Regions from separate parts of the Thioalkalivibrio sp. AKL10 genome, predicted to be linked through region 2. Evidence: predicted binding sites of a transcription regulator. Region 2 holds the regulator's gene; each other region holds the start of a gene.
What was found. The regulator FliA, encoded in region 2, starts transcription of late flagellar genes. The targets are predictions, from matches to a motif close to GCTAAAGTTNNNNNNNNNNCNGCCGATA.
Positions count from the first base shown of each region.

Region 1: the regulator FliA is predicted to act here: its motif matches at 1,201-1,228, upstream of G333_RS0109100 (methyl-accepting chemotaxis protein).
Region 3: the regulator FliA is predicted to act here: its motif matches at 1,937-1,964, upstream of G333_RS0107145 (chemotaxis protein CheV).
Region 4: the regulator FliA is predicted to act here: its motif matches at 1,577-1,604, upstream of G333_RS0102835 (methyl-accepting chemotaxis protein).

Region 1 is NZ_KB907144.1:63,745-67,221, reverse strand. It holds gene G333_RS0109105 (DEAD/DEAH box helicase) at 1-469, shown strand, start outside; gene G333_RS0109100 (methyl-accepting chemotaxis protein) at 1,251-2,480, shown strand; gene G333_RS0109095 (DUF255 domain-containing protein) at 2,584-3,477, opposite strand, start outside.
Region 2 is NZ_KB907143.1:607,269-610,745, forward strand. It holds gene G333_RS0108670 (protein phosphatase CheZ) at 1-420, opposite strand, end outside; gene cheY (chemotaxis response regulator CheY) at 516-896, opposite strand; gene G333_RS0108680 (RNA polymerase sigma factor FliA) at 938-1,705, opposite strand; gene G333_RS0108685 (MinD/ParA family protein) at 1,702-2,526, opposite strand; gene flhF (flagellar biosynthesis protein FlhF) at 2,513-3,477, opposite strand, start outside.
Region 3 is NZ_KB907143.1:281,441-284,917, forward strand. It holds gene G333_RS0107130 (flagella synthesis protein FlgN) at 1-423, opposite strand, end outside; gene flgM (flagellar biosynthesis anti-sigma factor FlgM) at 439-753, opposite strand; gene flgA (flagellar basal body P-ring formation chaperone FlgA) at 893-1,570, opposite strand; gene G333_RS0107145 (chemotaxis protein CheV) at 2,093-3,031, shown strand; gene G333_RS0107150 (protein-glutamate O-methyltransferase CheR) at 3,236-3,477, shown strand, end outside.
Region 4 is NZ_KB907142.1:584,217-587,693, reverse strand. It holds gene G333_RS0102835 (methyl-accepting chemotaxis protein) at 1-1,481, opposite strand, end outside; gene G333_RS0102830 (ATP-binding cassette domain-containing protein) at 1,646-3,477, opposite strand, start outside.

The sequences.
Region 1 (3,477 bases), on a different contig from region 2:
GGCGGCGCGCACCAAGGCGCTGAAGCAGTTCAAGTCCGGCCAGGTGCCGGTCCTGGTAGCCACGGATATCGCCGCGCGCGGGCTGGACATCGACCAGCTGCCGCAGGTCGTCAATTTCGAGCTGCCGAACGTGCCGGAGGACTACGTGCATCGCATCGGTCGCACCGGGCGGGCCGGCTCCGACGGCGCCGCGCTGTCACTGGTGGACGGTGAGGAGATCAAGCTGCTGAAGGGCATCGAACGCCTGATTCAGCGCCCGATCGACCGTATCGAAACCGAGGGCTTCGCCACGCCGAAGCCGGCTGCCAATGACGGCAACGGCAATCGCCGTGGTGGTCCGGGTGGCAAGCCGGGCGGAGGCGCCCGCAGTGGCGCCCCGCGCAACGGTCGCGGTGGCAAGCCCGGTGGGGGTCGCGGCGGCAACGGTCGCCCGTCCGCCAACGGCAACCGCGCGGCTCGCAGCCGGTAAGCGGACCCGCTAACGCAGTACCGCGAACCCGCGGTCCCGAGTCTCGGGCCCGCGGGTTTTTTGTGTCTGGGTATCGGGGGTGAGGCGAGTGCCCGCTCAAGGGCTTTATTCACCACGAAGCGCACGAAGAAGGTCAAGGCCAAAGGCCTATCAACTCAGAGGACACAGAGAAAGGACGAATTCTGTCCGGAACGTCTGTTAGCCATGGCCGCTGGCCCGACCGCTGAAACCAAGCGAGCCCCTGCTTCAAGTTGAAAGCCTTTCCATTTTCTCCGTGAACTCCGTGTCCTCTGTAGCGCGATCGGCCTTGATGTCCTTCGTGTCCTCATGCGCTTCGTGGTGAGACGATTTCCTGATTAGCGATAAGAGTCAGCCAGTGCCGGGGGGCCTTTGGGGGGCGTGCATGGCCCGCCCCGGGGCACTTGGATCCAGGCCTTGTTGGGGATGTCACCATCGCGGAGCGCCTTACCCCTGCCTGGTCATCCCGGCCGGAGCGAAGCGAAGAGCCGGGATCTCCCCCGTCTGGGCAACCCCCAACCGCAGAGATCCCGGATAACCGCTACGCGGTTTCCGGGATGACCAAGCTGGGGGCGGCTGGAAACCCGGGCCGGCACGGTCATTGGGCCTGGCTGATGATTGTTGCTAATCAGGAGCGATTTTTGGCTTGTGTTGGGACCCGAGGTTGACCCGGATCAAGACGATAGGGCCGGGGCGGATGGATACTGTGTCGGGCTCAAGACCGGGATCGGCTGGTCGTTAAGAGACGGAAAGGAGGGCGTCGATGAAGATTGGACCGTTGGGTGGGCTGCGACTGAAGCTGATTATCCTGGTGATCGTGGTGAGCACCGTGCCGTTGTCCATCATGGGCGGGGTGACCTTCCACACCATGAAGGGTGATCTGGCCGCGGGTGTGGACGCGGCGCTGGTGAGCCAGTTGTGGTGGCTGCTGTGGGTGCTGTGGATCGTGGCGTTCGTGGTGGCGCTGGGTATTGGCTGGTTCTACGCCAATGTGCTGACGCGCCCCATGGAGCGCCTGGCCGAGGGGCTGGAGGCGATCGGCGAGGGCCGTGCGGATCTCGGGCACCGAGTGGAGGTGACGACCGACGACGAGATCGGGCGCACCGGCGCGGCCTTCAACACGGTGATGGGCCGGCTTTCGGGGCTTATCCGCCAGGTTGCCGACGCGGCGGACGGGATTGCCGCCTCGGCGCGGCAGCTGGATGGGCGCAGCAATGAACTGACGCGTGCCACCCACGAACAGCGCGGTGATGTGGAGCAGGTGGTCACGGCGATGAACCAGATGTCTGCCACGGTGCAGGAGGTCGCCAACAACACGCAGAGCACGGCCGAGAGTGCGGGGCAGGCGACGCGTGCGGCGGAAGGCGGGCGCACCGTGGTGCAGGCGACCCAGGGTGCGATCAACACGCTGGCCGGCGAGATTCGTCAGGCGAACAATGTGATCGTGGAGCTGAAAGGGGACAGCGACAACATCGGCACGATCCTGCAGGTGATCGAGGAGATCGCCGAGAAGACCAACCTGCTGGCACTCAACGCGGCCATCGAGGCGGCGCGGGCCGGCGAGGCCGGGCGGGGCTTCGCGGTGGTCGCGGACGAAGTGCGCCACCTGGCGCAGCGCACCAACGACTCGACCGGGGAGATCCGCGAGATCATTCAGCGCCTGCAGGGCGGGGCTACCCGTGCGGTGCAGGCGATGGAGGTCAGCCAGCAGCATGCGGAGACCTCCGTGGCGAAGGCGGGCGAGGCCGGCGAGACCCTGGAGTACATCCACGACTCGGTGACCGCCATCGACGACATGACCCGCCAGGTGGCCAGCGCGACCGAGGAGCAAAGCCAGGTGGCGGAAGAGATCAACCGCAACATCCACCACATCAACGATATTGCCGTGCGCAACGCCGACGGGGCGAACGAGATGCAGCAGGCGGTGGAGGCGCTGGAGGCCTTGGCGCAGCAGCTACAGGGCGAGGTTGCGGGGTTCCGTCAACAGGCGTAACGGCCGAGCCAGGCGCAGCGCAGGTTCGGCTCGCCATCCTGGGAAACTGGGGGTGGTGTGTTGTGACGCCGGATAAGCGACCGCAAGGCCTTGCAACGGGGCTTCAGAAGCCCCGGCGCAGGGCGTCGAAGCCCAGAGCGACGTCGTCGGGGTCGGCACCGGGCTCGATGCGCAGGCGTTCGCGCACCATGTTGCGATCGATGTGGGATTCCTCGATGGCGGTGCCCGGCAGACGGTAGAGCCACCAGGCCAGCGCCGCCTGGGTGCGGGTCTCCGACCAGGGTTCCAGGTCGGTGCCGATCCGCTCGGCGTGGGCGCCCAGCTCCTCGTTGAAGAACGGTTCCAGCCGGTCCAGTGCCGCGAGCGGGTCGGGCATCTCCGGTGGCTCGCCGTCCAGTGCCTCCGTGGCGCGCGCCAGCTCCTGGCGGGCGATCTCCGGCCAGATCTGCGAGGGCAGGTAGCCTTCCATCGCCGGGCGACCCGCCGCGGTGATGCCGTGCAGGTAGCCCTGTTCGGTCTGCAGGTAGCGATCCAGCGCCCGAAGGGCCTCGTGTGCCCACTCCAGTGTGTCCCTGTCTTCCAGCACTCGCGCCATGTTGGCGAGGGCGGCGATCGCCTGGCCCGAGGTGTCGGCGTAGGTGTTGCGGTCGACCTGCGGCGGGTCGGTTTGCGTGCGCGTCTCCGGGTCCAGCTGGTAGTAGTCGCGGTCGGCGTACTGGCTGTTGCCGAAGCGCAGCTGGCGGCTGTCCCACAGGTGGTCTTGCAGGTAGTCGCGGATGCCGCGGGCGATCTCGGCGTAACGCTCGTCGCCGGTGGTGTCATGGGCCTCGGAGAACAGCCACAGGAACGCCGCGTTCTGGTCCAGGCGCTTGGAGGTCTCCAGTGCCAGGACGGGGTCGCGCTGGTCCGGATCGTGAAAGAAGAAGAAGCCGCCTTCGACCTCGTCGTAGAGGTCCTCCGCGATCTGGTCGAGTAGCCCGGGCATGCGATCCCGCCA
Region 2 (3,477 bases):
GAAATCGCGGAATTCGTCCACCGAGAGCTGCCGGTTGCGAAAGCGCGTCCATTTGGCGGTCAAGTCGGCCGCCTGCTGGCTGAACGACTCGGCGATCGGCAGGCTCGATTCGATGGCGCCCATCGTGGCGTGCGCGGCCTGCTCGGTCATGGTGACCACGTAGTTCAGGCGTTCCTTCGCATCCGGGATCTCCGCCTGGGTCAGCTCTACCAGGCGCGAGTCGCCACGGAAGCTTTGCAAGGCCTCGTGAAGGTCGCGCGTCAGCTTGCCCAGTTCGTCGAAGAGCTCGCGGTCGTAAGGACGCGCTAGATCCTGCACCAGCGCGCGTGCCGCCGCGTCGTCGCCCGCCTCGAGCGTCTGCACCAGTTGCCGGGCCAGCTCGAGCTGGCCGTCGCGTGGGGGGTGTTCCTGTTCAGTCATGAGGAGCCTCTTGCTGGTACGGCGCCGAAGGAGCCGGGTCACGTCCACCCGCGCAAGCGAGACGGACGTCGTCCGTATTCATCACTGAGCGATGCTTAGCCCTGTGCTTCAATACGTTCGAAGATCTTGTCGATCTTTTCCTTCAGCGTTTCGGCGGTAAACGGCTTGACCACGTAACCGTTCACACCTGCCTCCGCAGCCTCCACGATCTGGTCGCGCTTGGCCTCGGCCGTCACCATCAGCACCGGCATCGACTTCAGGTTGGCATCCGCCCGGACGGCCTTCAGCAGGTCGATGCCCGGCATATTGGGCATGTTCCAGTCGGTAATCAGGAAGTCGAAATCACCATTTTGCAGCATCGGCAGCGCGGTGCTGCCGTCGTCGGCTTCCTGCGTATTATTGAAGCCAAGATCGCGCAAGAGGTTCTTGATAATGCGCCGCATCGTGGAAAAATCGTCCACGATGAGAATTTTCATTCCCTTGTCCACACGTCACTCCGGGATTCGTAAGGTGAGTTTTAGAATAACTGCAAAGCCGTGCCGTCTTCGAGCCACGACCCCATGCGCGCGCGCAGCCGGATGACCGCCTGGCTGCGAATCTGGCTCACGCGCGACTCGGTCACGCCCAGAACAGCCCCGATCTCGCGCAGATTCAGTTCTTCGGTGTAATACAGCGACAGCACCAGGCGTTCGCGTTCAGGCAGATCCCCAAGGGCCTCGGCCAACTCCTCGCGAAACTCGCCAGCCTCAAGGCTACGCGACGGAGAGACTTCCTGCCCCTCGATCACACGATCGGCCCCGTCATCCCCGCCACCCAGATCGTCCAGCGCAAACAGATGGGCCCCGGCATGGTCCTTGAGCATGTCGTAATAGTCATCGATCGCCACGTCCAGCTCGGCCGCCACTTCGCTCCCACGCGCCGCACGCCCCTCACGGGCCTCGACACTCTGGATCGCGGCGGCAATACGCCGGCTGTTGCGGTGCACCGAACGCGGCGTCCAGTCACTGCGACGCAATTCGTCGATCATCGCACCGCGGATGCGGATTCCGGCGTAGGTGGCAAAGGTCGCCCCCTGCCCGCCCTCGAACTGCCGCGCCGCCTCCAGAAGGCCGATCATGCCGGCCTGGATCAGATCATCGACCTGGACCGAGGCCGGCAGACGGGCCATCAGGTGGTGCGCGATGCGATGCACCAGTTCAACGTGATCGGCAATCAACTTCTCGTGTCCACCGGTCGCGGTGGACGTCGCCTGGTAGCCGGAAAGTCGATTACGCGTCGTCATCATGCACTCTGCAGCATTCGTTCCACGAAGAACCCGACGCCCCCGTGGTCACCCCCACCAACCGGCCAGCGGTCCACCGTGCGTGCCAGTTCGGCAAACGCCTTGCCGGCCGGACTGCCGGGATACTGCTGAACCACCGGTGCCCTTTTCTGCACGGACTTGCGCAGATGTTCGTCCATCGGGATATAGCCGGCCAGATCCAGGACCACCTCCGGCAGGTAATTGCCACAGACGGTATTGAGTTTCTGCATCAGCCGCTCCGCACCCTCGCGTCCGCTGACCATGTTGGTGACCATGCGGAAACGCCGCAGCCCGTGGTCACGATGCAGCACCTTGATCAGGGCATAGGCATCGGTAATCGAAGCCGGCTCGTCGCAGACCACCACAAGGGTCTCCTGTACCGCCCGGCAGAACGAAGTCACCGACTCCTGCAGGCCTGCAGCAGTGTCCACGATCAGGACATCCAGCGGCTTGCGGTAGGCGCTGAAGGCATGGATCAGCCCCGCGTGCTCGGCCGGCGTAAGATTCGCCATCGCCGCGATACCGGAGGCCGACGGGACCACCTTCACCCCGTCCGGCCCCTGAACCAGGACATCGTCCAGGCTGTCCACGGCGCCGGTCACCAGGTCGTGCAGGGTGCGCTCCGGGCGCATCCCGAGCAACAGGTCCACGTTGGCCAGGCCCAGATCCGCATCGAACAGCATCACCTCGCGGCCCAACCGGGCCAGGCCGACCGCCAGATTGACCGACACGTTGGTCTTGCCCACGCCGCCCTTGCCCGAGGCGACCGCAATGACCTTCAACGGCTTGTTAGTGCGTGGCATAACGCCCCTTTCCAACCGGCTGAATCAGTTCCAGTGTGGCCGGCTCGGCCCCCTGCGCCGGGCGCAGCGGCGAGCGCGAGCGTCGCGGCGCTTCCATTTCGGCCAGCCGTTCGGCGGCCCAGGTCTCGCGGGCATTGCCACCCGCCTGCGCACCCTCGGCATCGTCGTCCAGTGCCAGGCGGGTCAGATACCCCGTATCGACCCGGTGAAAATCCTCGGCGATGCGCTGGCCATCGCTTACAAACCCAAGCCCCAGGTGCTGGTCCAGCAGGACCGACAGGACCTCGCCCAGCTGTTCTGCCTCGTCCAGTTTGGTCAGCACCAGCGCCGAGGGATCCGCCTTGCGAAACGCGTCCAGCACCCGCCGCAAGGTACTGCCCTGGGTCGTGGCCGACACAACCAACCAGCTCTCGGCACGGATATCCGGCGGCAGATGCGCGAACAGCGACTCCTCCTCCACCGCGCGCGGCGCCTGCCCGGCGGTATCCACCAGGATCAGGTGGCCATCGTCCACGCGCCGCGCCAGATCGCGCAGTTCGCGCGCATTCTGCAGCACGCGCACCGAGATCCCCGCCATCTGTGCAAAGGCTTGCAGCTGCCGTGTGGCACCGATGCGCTGGCTGTCCAGGGTCACCAGCGTAACCGAATCCGGTCCCATCCGACGGATCTGGCGCAACGCGATCCGTGCCAGCGTGGTGGTCTTTCCGACACCGGTCGGCCCCACCATCGCCAGCAGCCCGCCCTCGTCCAGGATCGCCGGGCGATGCGTGGCAATCGCACCCGAAAGCCGCGCGCGGAGACGCTCCCAAGCCTGCTCGGGGGAGCTGTCATCGAGGATGCTGCCCGCCAGGCTGCGGGCCAGCGATTCACTGAAGCCGCGGTCGATCAGGCGGACCTTGCATTCGGCCGCAAGGGGGTGACGGGCCGCCCAGCGAGCCTCGTCACTCTCCG
Region 3 (3,477 bases), 330 kb from region 2:
GGTGGCCGCGGGGCCGGTTTCCTCGCCGCGGAGGATCTGCATGGAGAGTTCCACGCGCTGGCGATCACGGTCGATCAGGCGCGCATTGCCCTGATTCAGAGTGTCGCAGCGTTCGATGGACTGGCGCAGGGCTTGCCAAAGGTCGTTCAGTACGACGCCATCGTCCATCTTCGAGAACAGGCGCGCGATGCCCTCGGGGCTGAAGGCCTCGCCGGCGGCCTCGACCAGGCCTTGCTGGTTGCGGGTCTCGGTTTCCAGTTCATGCAGCAGGGTCTGCTTGCCGGTCACCACGTCCTGCAGCGTATCGGGTTGGCGCGCTTCGACCGCGCGCGTCTCCTTTAGCAGACTCTCTTCCAGCTGATGAGCCAGCCGGATTGAGGTCTCGAGCGAGCGTTGCAGTTTATGGTGCGCGTCGGCATTCATGGGCGATAGACCGGGTTAGCGCAGCAGGCTTTCGAGGTCGATCATGCGATCGGCCAGCTGCTGGTTGTCCACTGGATAGTTGCCGCTGGAGATTGCCTCGCGCAGTTCGGCAACGCGGGCGGCGTCGAAGGGGGCGGTGTCGCCCGCGCCGGCCGCGGCATTCATTGCCTGGGCGGCCCCGGTGAGCGTGACCGAATCATTGTTTGCCGTCGATGCGTTACCGGAGGCCGGGGCACGGCTTGCCGTGTTGCCGGACTCGTCGCGACCCTTTACCCCGGGGTTCTGGCTGTCGGGGCGCAGGCTGTTCGTATTGAGGCCCTTGATATCCATGATGCCTTCCTGTCGTTGTAACTGTGCTGCAATTGTTTACGGCCAGCGTTGCTGAAACTGTAGGCCTCGGGGGCGGAAAAGTGTAACGGGCTTCACAGTCCGCCTCGAAGATCGTTGGCGTGCATGGTGGGGCGAGGCCTCAAAGCGCTACCCGGATGTGGCCGGAGGCCTGGATTTCGCCTTCGACGACGCGCCCGGAGGATGCGTTCTTGACGCGGATTCGTTCGCCCAGCGTCCCGTTCTCCAGCGCTTCGCCCTGCATGCGGATGGCGATTGAGCCGTTCTCTGCCAGGATGGTAACCCGTTGGCCGCGACTGATGATCTCGCGCGGGCTCACGTGCTGGGTTCCGATGATCTGACCCGGGCGGATGCTGCGCCGGGTCTGCTGGCCGATCAGGGCATTCTTTTCCTCATGATAACTGCCGGCATGGCGCGAGGTCTCGATTCGCTGGAAACGCAGGTCGCCCGCCGAGAGGGTGTGCTGGCGCGGCAGGGTACGGTTCGCAACCAGCACTTCGGCGTAACGTTCGACCGTCGCCGGCACGTATAACTGCCAGGTCACCGGGCCGGCACACTGGATATGGACAGCGGTGTTGCCGTCACGCCGCCCGCCGGGTGGGAAACGCGCTTCCAGGCCGTCCGTACAGGGGACGAGGCGCAGACGCTTGTCGAGCTGGCCAATCTCGATGGAAACATCCTTCTCGGTATCGGTAACGCCCAGTTCCTGAATCAGGAACTGCTCGGCGGCGTGGCGGATGTCGTCAACCGGGTGGACTTCGGCCCGGACGCTGGTAGACAGCAGTACCAGGGTGAACAAGAGGGCGACTCCGGCAAGGAGACGCGGAATGGCTCGCACGTTTGCGCTCGAGTCGATCACGCTCGCTGGCGAGGCACCGGAGGGCCCGCCTTTTCCTGGAACGAATGAGGCCCCAACGCGAACGAGCGAACGGATCAGCGTCTTCCTGGCAGCGGAAGAAAATTCTGAAATGGGTCGGCGCTGGTTCATGTTGCGGTCCTGTTTGGTCCTGTCCTGCGCAGCCAGTTCGGTGCGGGCGTCGGACTGTGCGCGAATGGCTCGGGTTTGACGGATCTTGCGTCGATGTCGAGCGAGTCGCGTGCGGTTTCAGTGCGCAAAAACATGCAGATGTCGTGCCAATGAATGGGCACCCCGCGCCGCGCGCGCATTCAAGGCCCGTCGGAGGCGGCCGTTATGGCCATGAGGCGGCGTCAGAAGGCGCATGCACGCAAATGCAAATGACAGGCCGGGGTTGCGCGGTGCACACTTGGCCTTTGAGGCCTGTCCGGTGCTAAGAGCAATCGGGGCAAGGAGAGCGGCACGATGAGTCAATTCATTGACGATGTGAATCAGCGAACCCAGTTGGTGGGGCAGAACCGCATGGAGCTGCTGCTGTTCCATCTGGGTGGGTCGCAGACCTTCGGGATCAATGTCTTCAAGGTCCGCGAGGTGATTCCGTCGCCGCCGCTGCGTCAGATTCCCGGCTCCATGAGCGTGGTACGCGGAGTGGCGACGTTGCGTGGCGGTACCGTGCCGATCATTGACCTGACGCGAGCGATGGGCCTGCGTGGCGCCGTCGGGGCGGTCGACAACGGGGAGCAGAAGGTGGTGGTCACCGAGTTCAATCGTTCGGTGCAGGGCTTCTGGGTGTCGGCGGTGGACCGCATCGTCAACGTGAACTGGCAGGACGTGAAGTCGCCCCCGCGCGGAACCGGGCGCGAATCCTTCCTGGTGGCCGTCACGGAGATCGACAACAAGCTGGTCGAGATTATCGATGTCGAACGGGTGCTCTCCATCGTCAATCCGCTGCCCAGCGAGGTCTCGCCATCCATCCGCGAGAACGCCCGCGAGGCCAGCGGGCGCAAGGTCGTGATCGTCGATGACTCGGTGGTGGCGCGCAAGCAGATCGAGGGGGCGATCAAGGGACTCGGTTTCGAATACGATGTCTTCAAGGATGGCCAGGAAGCACTGGACTTCCTTGAGCAGAAGGCCGCGGAAGGGCCGGTAGGCGACCAGGTCGAACTGGTGATCTCGGATATCGAGATGCCACGCATGGATGGCTACACCCTGACCGCGCGCATCCGGGACAATCCCGCGCTGCAGAATTTGCGGGTGCTGCTGCACTCCTCACTGAGTGGGGAATTCAACACGGATATGGTCAAGCGCGCCGGGGCCGATGCCTTTTTGTCCAAGTTCAATCCCGACGAGCTGGCGAATGCGGTGCTGGACCAGACCGGGCGCCCGGATCAACAGGCCGAATGACCGGTCGGGCGGAACCGCGTTGCCGCTCGGCAAGCCCGGAGCGGCGACGGGTGGCCGCCACTCGGGCTGTATGGTGCCATGCGCGCGACGCCGTATACTCGACCCGATCTTCGGGATCACCCCGGTTTTCCGGCCAAGAGGCCCCGGTCAAGGATTCGTCATCAGGATGCCTAATCACGATGGACAGCGCTCAGGGATGACTCGGTGATCGATTCCCGCGACTACGAGGAGTTCTCCCGCTTTCTGCAGGACTGCTGCGGTCTGGTGCTGGGCGACAGCCGCCAGTACCTGGTTTCCAGTCGTCTGTCGCGCCTGCTCGACGAGTTTGACTTCAAGAGCGTCCCGGAACTGCTGCATGCCATGCGGCAGGCCCCGAATCCGCGCCTGCGCACCCGCGTGATCGATGCGATGACGACCAACGAGACGTCCTGGTTCCGCGATGGCTT
Region 4 (3,477 bases), on a different contig from region 2:
AGCTTGGCCACGGTGTCGGCCGCCTGTTCGACCGTCCCGAGCAGCGAGGCCATGGACTCGATGTTCTTGCTCATCACCTCGGAGCCGTTGTTCACTGCATTCCCGGCCTCCTGGCCCGCCTGGGAGGTCGCATCGGTGTTGCGGGCGATCTCCTCGGCGCTGCTTTGCAGTTCGTTGATCGCGGTGGCGACGCGGTCGGTCTCGTCGCGCTGGCGCGACACGGCCTCGCGGGCCTGGTAGGCCTCCTGGTTCAGGTTCTCGGTGGCGCGATTCAGCGTCTCGGTGCCGCCGCGGGCATTGCCGATGGCCTGGGCGATCTTGTCGGTGAAGCGGTTGAAGGCCCGGCCCAGCTGTGCGGTTTCGATCAGGCCGTTCTCGTCCAGGCGGCGGCTCAGGTCGCCGTCGCCGTTCGCGATCTCCTCGAGTGCCGCGGTCGAGTGGGCCAGGGCGCGCCGGACCACCAGGATGATGAACACCGCGCCGGCCAAGCCCAGGATCACGCCAATCAGGGCCAGTACGCCCTGGGTGGTCTGGGTCGCGCGCATGTCGGCGGTCAGCGCGGCGGCGCTGCGCTCGGCGCGATTGGTAATCCGCTCGCTGAGTCCCTGCAGGTGGTCACGCGCCTCGATCAGCACGGGCCCGATCTCGGTACGGATCAGGTAGGCGTCTTGCAGTGCCTGTTCACTGCCGTGGATCTCGATCAGGTCATCCAGCGCCGTGTTCTGGGTGTCCAGCGCCCCCTGGAAGTCCTCCAGCGCGATCTGCTGTTCGAAGTCCAGATCGTCGAACTGGTCCATCAGCTGTGCGGTGATGTCGTTGGTGCGGGTCGAGAACAGTCGGACATTCTCGCGGAAGGCATCGTCCCGGAAGGCGATAAAGCCGCGCAGGTTCGAGGTGACCTGCACCACCGACATACGCAGGTCATGCAGGGTGTCGAGACGATCCCAGGACCGCTGGAAGCGCGGGAGCCCCATCTCGGCGCTGATCATCATGTTGGTCTGCTGGGTCATCTCGCGGCTGGCGGGGTTGGCCCGGGCATTGGCGATGCCCAGCGCCGGCATGTTTTCGGCGGGGTTTTCGGCCACCTCGATCAGTCGGTCCTCGAAGCTGGCGAACTGGTTGACCAGCCGGCGGACCTCGGTCGCGCTGGCGGACAGTTCCTCGTCGGCGGCGATCACCGGGTTCTCGTTCAGGGCGCGGGTTGCGCCATCGAGGTCACGCATCGCGTTTTGCCACGCGTCGCGGTGGGACTGCTCCTCGCTCATCAGGTAGAACCCGAGAAACGCCGCGCTCTCCTGCAGCAATTGCTCGACGTCATTGACCCGGGCTACCGCCGGGTAGTCGGACTGGGTGAGCTGTTCAACCCCTTGGCTGCCCGTACTCATCGCGCGCAGGGCCAGCAGGGAGTTGATGATCAGGATGGCGACCACCAGGCCAAAGCCGGCGATCAGTAGCCCCCGAATGGAGAGTTTGTCCAGCATGCGATGACTCCTTCTGGGCGCCTTGTGTCCGGCGCTTCACGAACCGGCCGCGACCATTACGACCGCGGACTCGAAAGGTGGTGATTCAACCCCTGTTACGGCCGGCCGCGCTCAGAGTTGAGCCGGTTATTCAGGGAGTCGCCGGAGGATAGACGTGCCGGGGCTCAGTCGGATTCCAGCTGTTCCCAGCGCTCGTAGCAGAGGGCCAGTTCAGACTCGACGGCTTCGAGCCGCGTCTGCAGTTCGCGCATGCGGTCACCGTCGCGCAGGGCATCCGGCTCGGTCATGGCCGTGGTCAGGCTTTGCTGTTCCTGTTCCAGGGCCTCGATCTGTGCCGGCAGGGCCTCCAGTTCGCGCGCGGTCTTGTAGGACCGTTTGCGTGGGGTCGCCGGTGCCGGCTCGGGTGCGGGCGCCGCGGGTTTGGCCGCGGGCTCGGCCTTCGCGGTCGCTCCGGACTCGCCCTCCAGCAGGCGCCGGGTGACCCGTTCGGGCAGGTCGGACCAGCCGCCGACGAACTCTTCGACCGCGCCATCGCCCGGCAGGACCAGGGTGGAGGTCGCGACGTTGTCGAGGAACGAGCGGTCGTGACTGACCACGATAACGGTGCCGGTGTACTCGATCAGGAGCTGCTCCAGCAGCTCCAGGGTCTCCACGTCGAGGTCGTTGGTCGGCTCGTCGAGCACCAGCAGGTTCGCCGGGCGCAGGAACAGCTTCGCCAGCAGCAGGCGGTTGCGCTCGCCCCCCGATAGCGCCGATACCGGCTGGCGGGCACGCGCGGGCGGGAACAGGAAGTCTTCCAGATAGGACAGGATGTGGCGGCTCTCGCCGTTGACCATGACCCGGTCGCGGCCCTCGCCGACCGCATCCTGAACCGTGGTCGCCTCGTCCAGGCGGGCACGGGCCTGGTCGAAGTAGGCGATCTCCAGCTGGGTGCCCAGCTTGACGCTGCCTGCGAGCGGCTCCATCTGGCCCAGGAGCCCGCGCAGCAGGGTGGTCTTGCCCGCCCCGTTGGGTCCGACGATGCCCAGGGCATCCCCGCGCTGCAGCAGCAGGTTCACGTCGCGCACGATGGGGGTGTCGTAGCCAAAATCGGCGTGTTCCGCCTCGATCACCAGGCGTCCGGAGCGCTGCTCCGGACTCAGCTTCATCTTCACCTGGCCGCCGCGTTCGCGGCGTTCGGCACGCTTGCGACGCAATGCCTGAAGTGCCCGCACGCGGCCTTCGTTACGGGTGCGTCGCGCCTTGATGCCCTGGCGCACCCAGACCTCCTCCTGGGCCAGCTTGCGGTCGAACTCCGCGCGCTGGGTGGCCTCCGTTTCCAGCCTTTCGGCCTGGCGCTCGCGGAAGGCCTCGATGGATGGTGGGTGCTCGTACAGATGCCCGCGGTCCAGCTCGAGGATGCGCGTGGCCACGCTCTCCATGAACTGGCGATCATGACTGATGAACACCACGGTCAGTCCGCTCTCGATCAGGAATTGTTCCAGCCAGCGGATCGCGGCCACGTCCAGGTGGTTGGTGGGCTCGTCGAGCAGCAGCAATTGCGGGCGTTGCACCAGCTCGCGCGCCAGCCACACCCGTCGCTTCAGCCCGCCCGACAGCGCGGCGAACTGCGCCTCGGGATCCAGGCTCAGGTGCGAAATCGTGGTCTCCACCCGGTTCTGCAGGCTCCAGCCGTCGATGGCGTCGAGTTTCGATTGCACGGGCCCCATCTTGTCCAGGGCGTCCATGTCACCCGATGCCGCGGCCTGGCTCAGGTGGTGGAAGCGTTCCAGCAACCGGCCGGCCTCGCCGAGGCCCTCGGCGACCACGTCGAAAACGGTGCCCTCGATCCCGGGCGGTAGTTCCTGGGTCAGGTAGGCGGTGGTCAGGCCATCCTGGCGGGTCAGTTCGCCGGAATCGGCCTGGGCCTCGCCGGTGATGACCTTGAGCAGGGTGGACTTGCCCTCGCCGTTGCGCCCGGCGATCGCGACGCGTTCGCCGGGCTCCAGGCTCATGT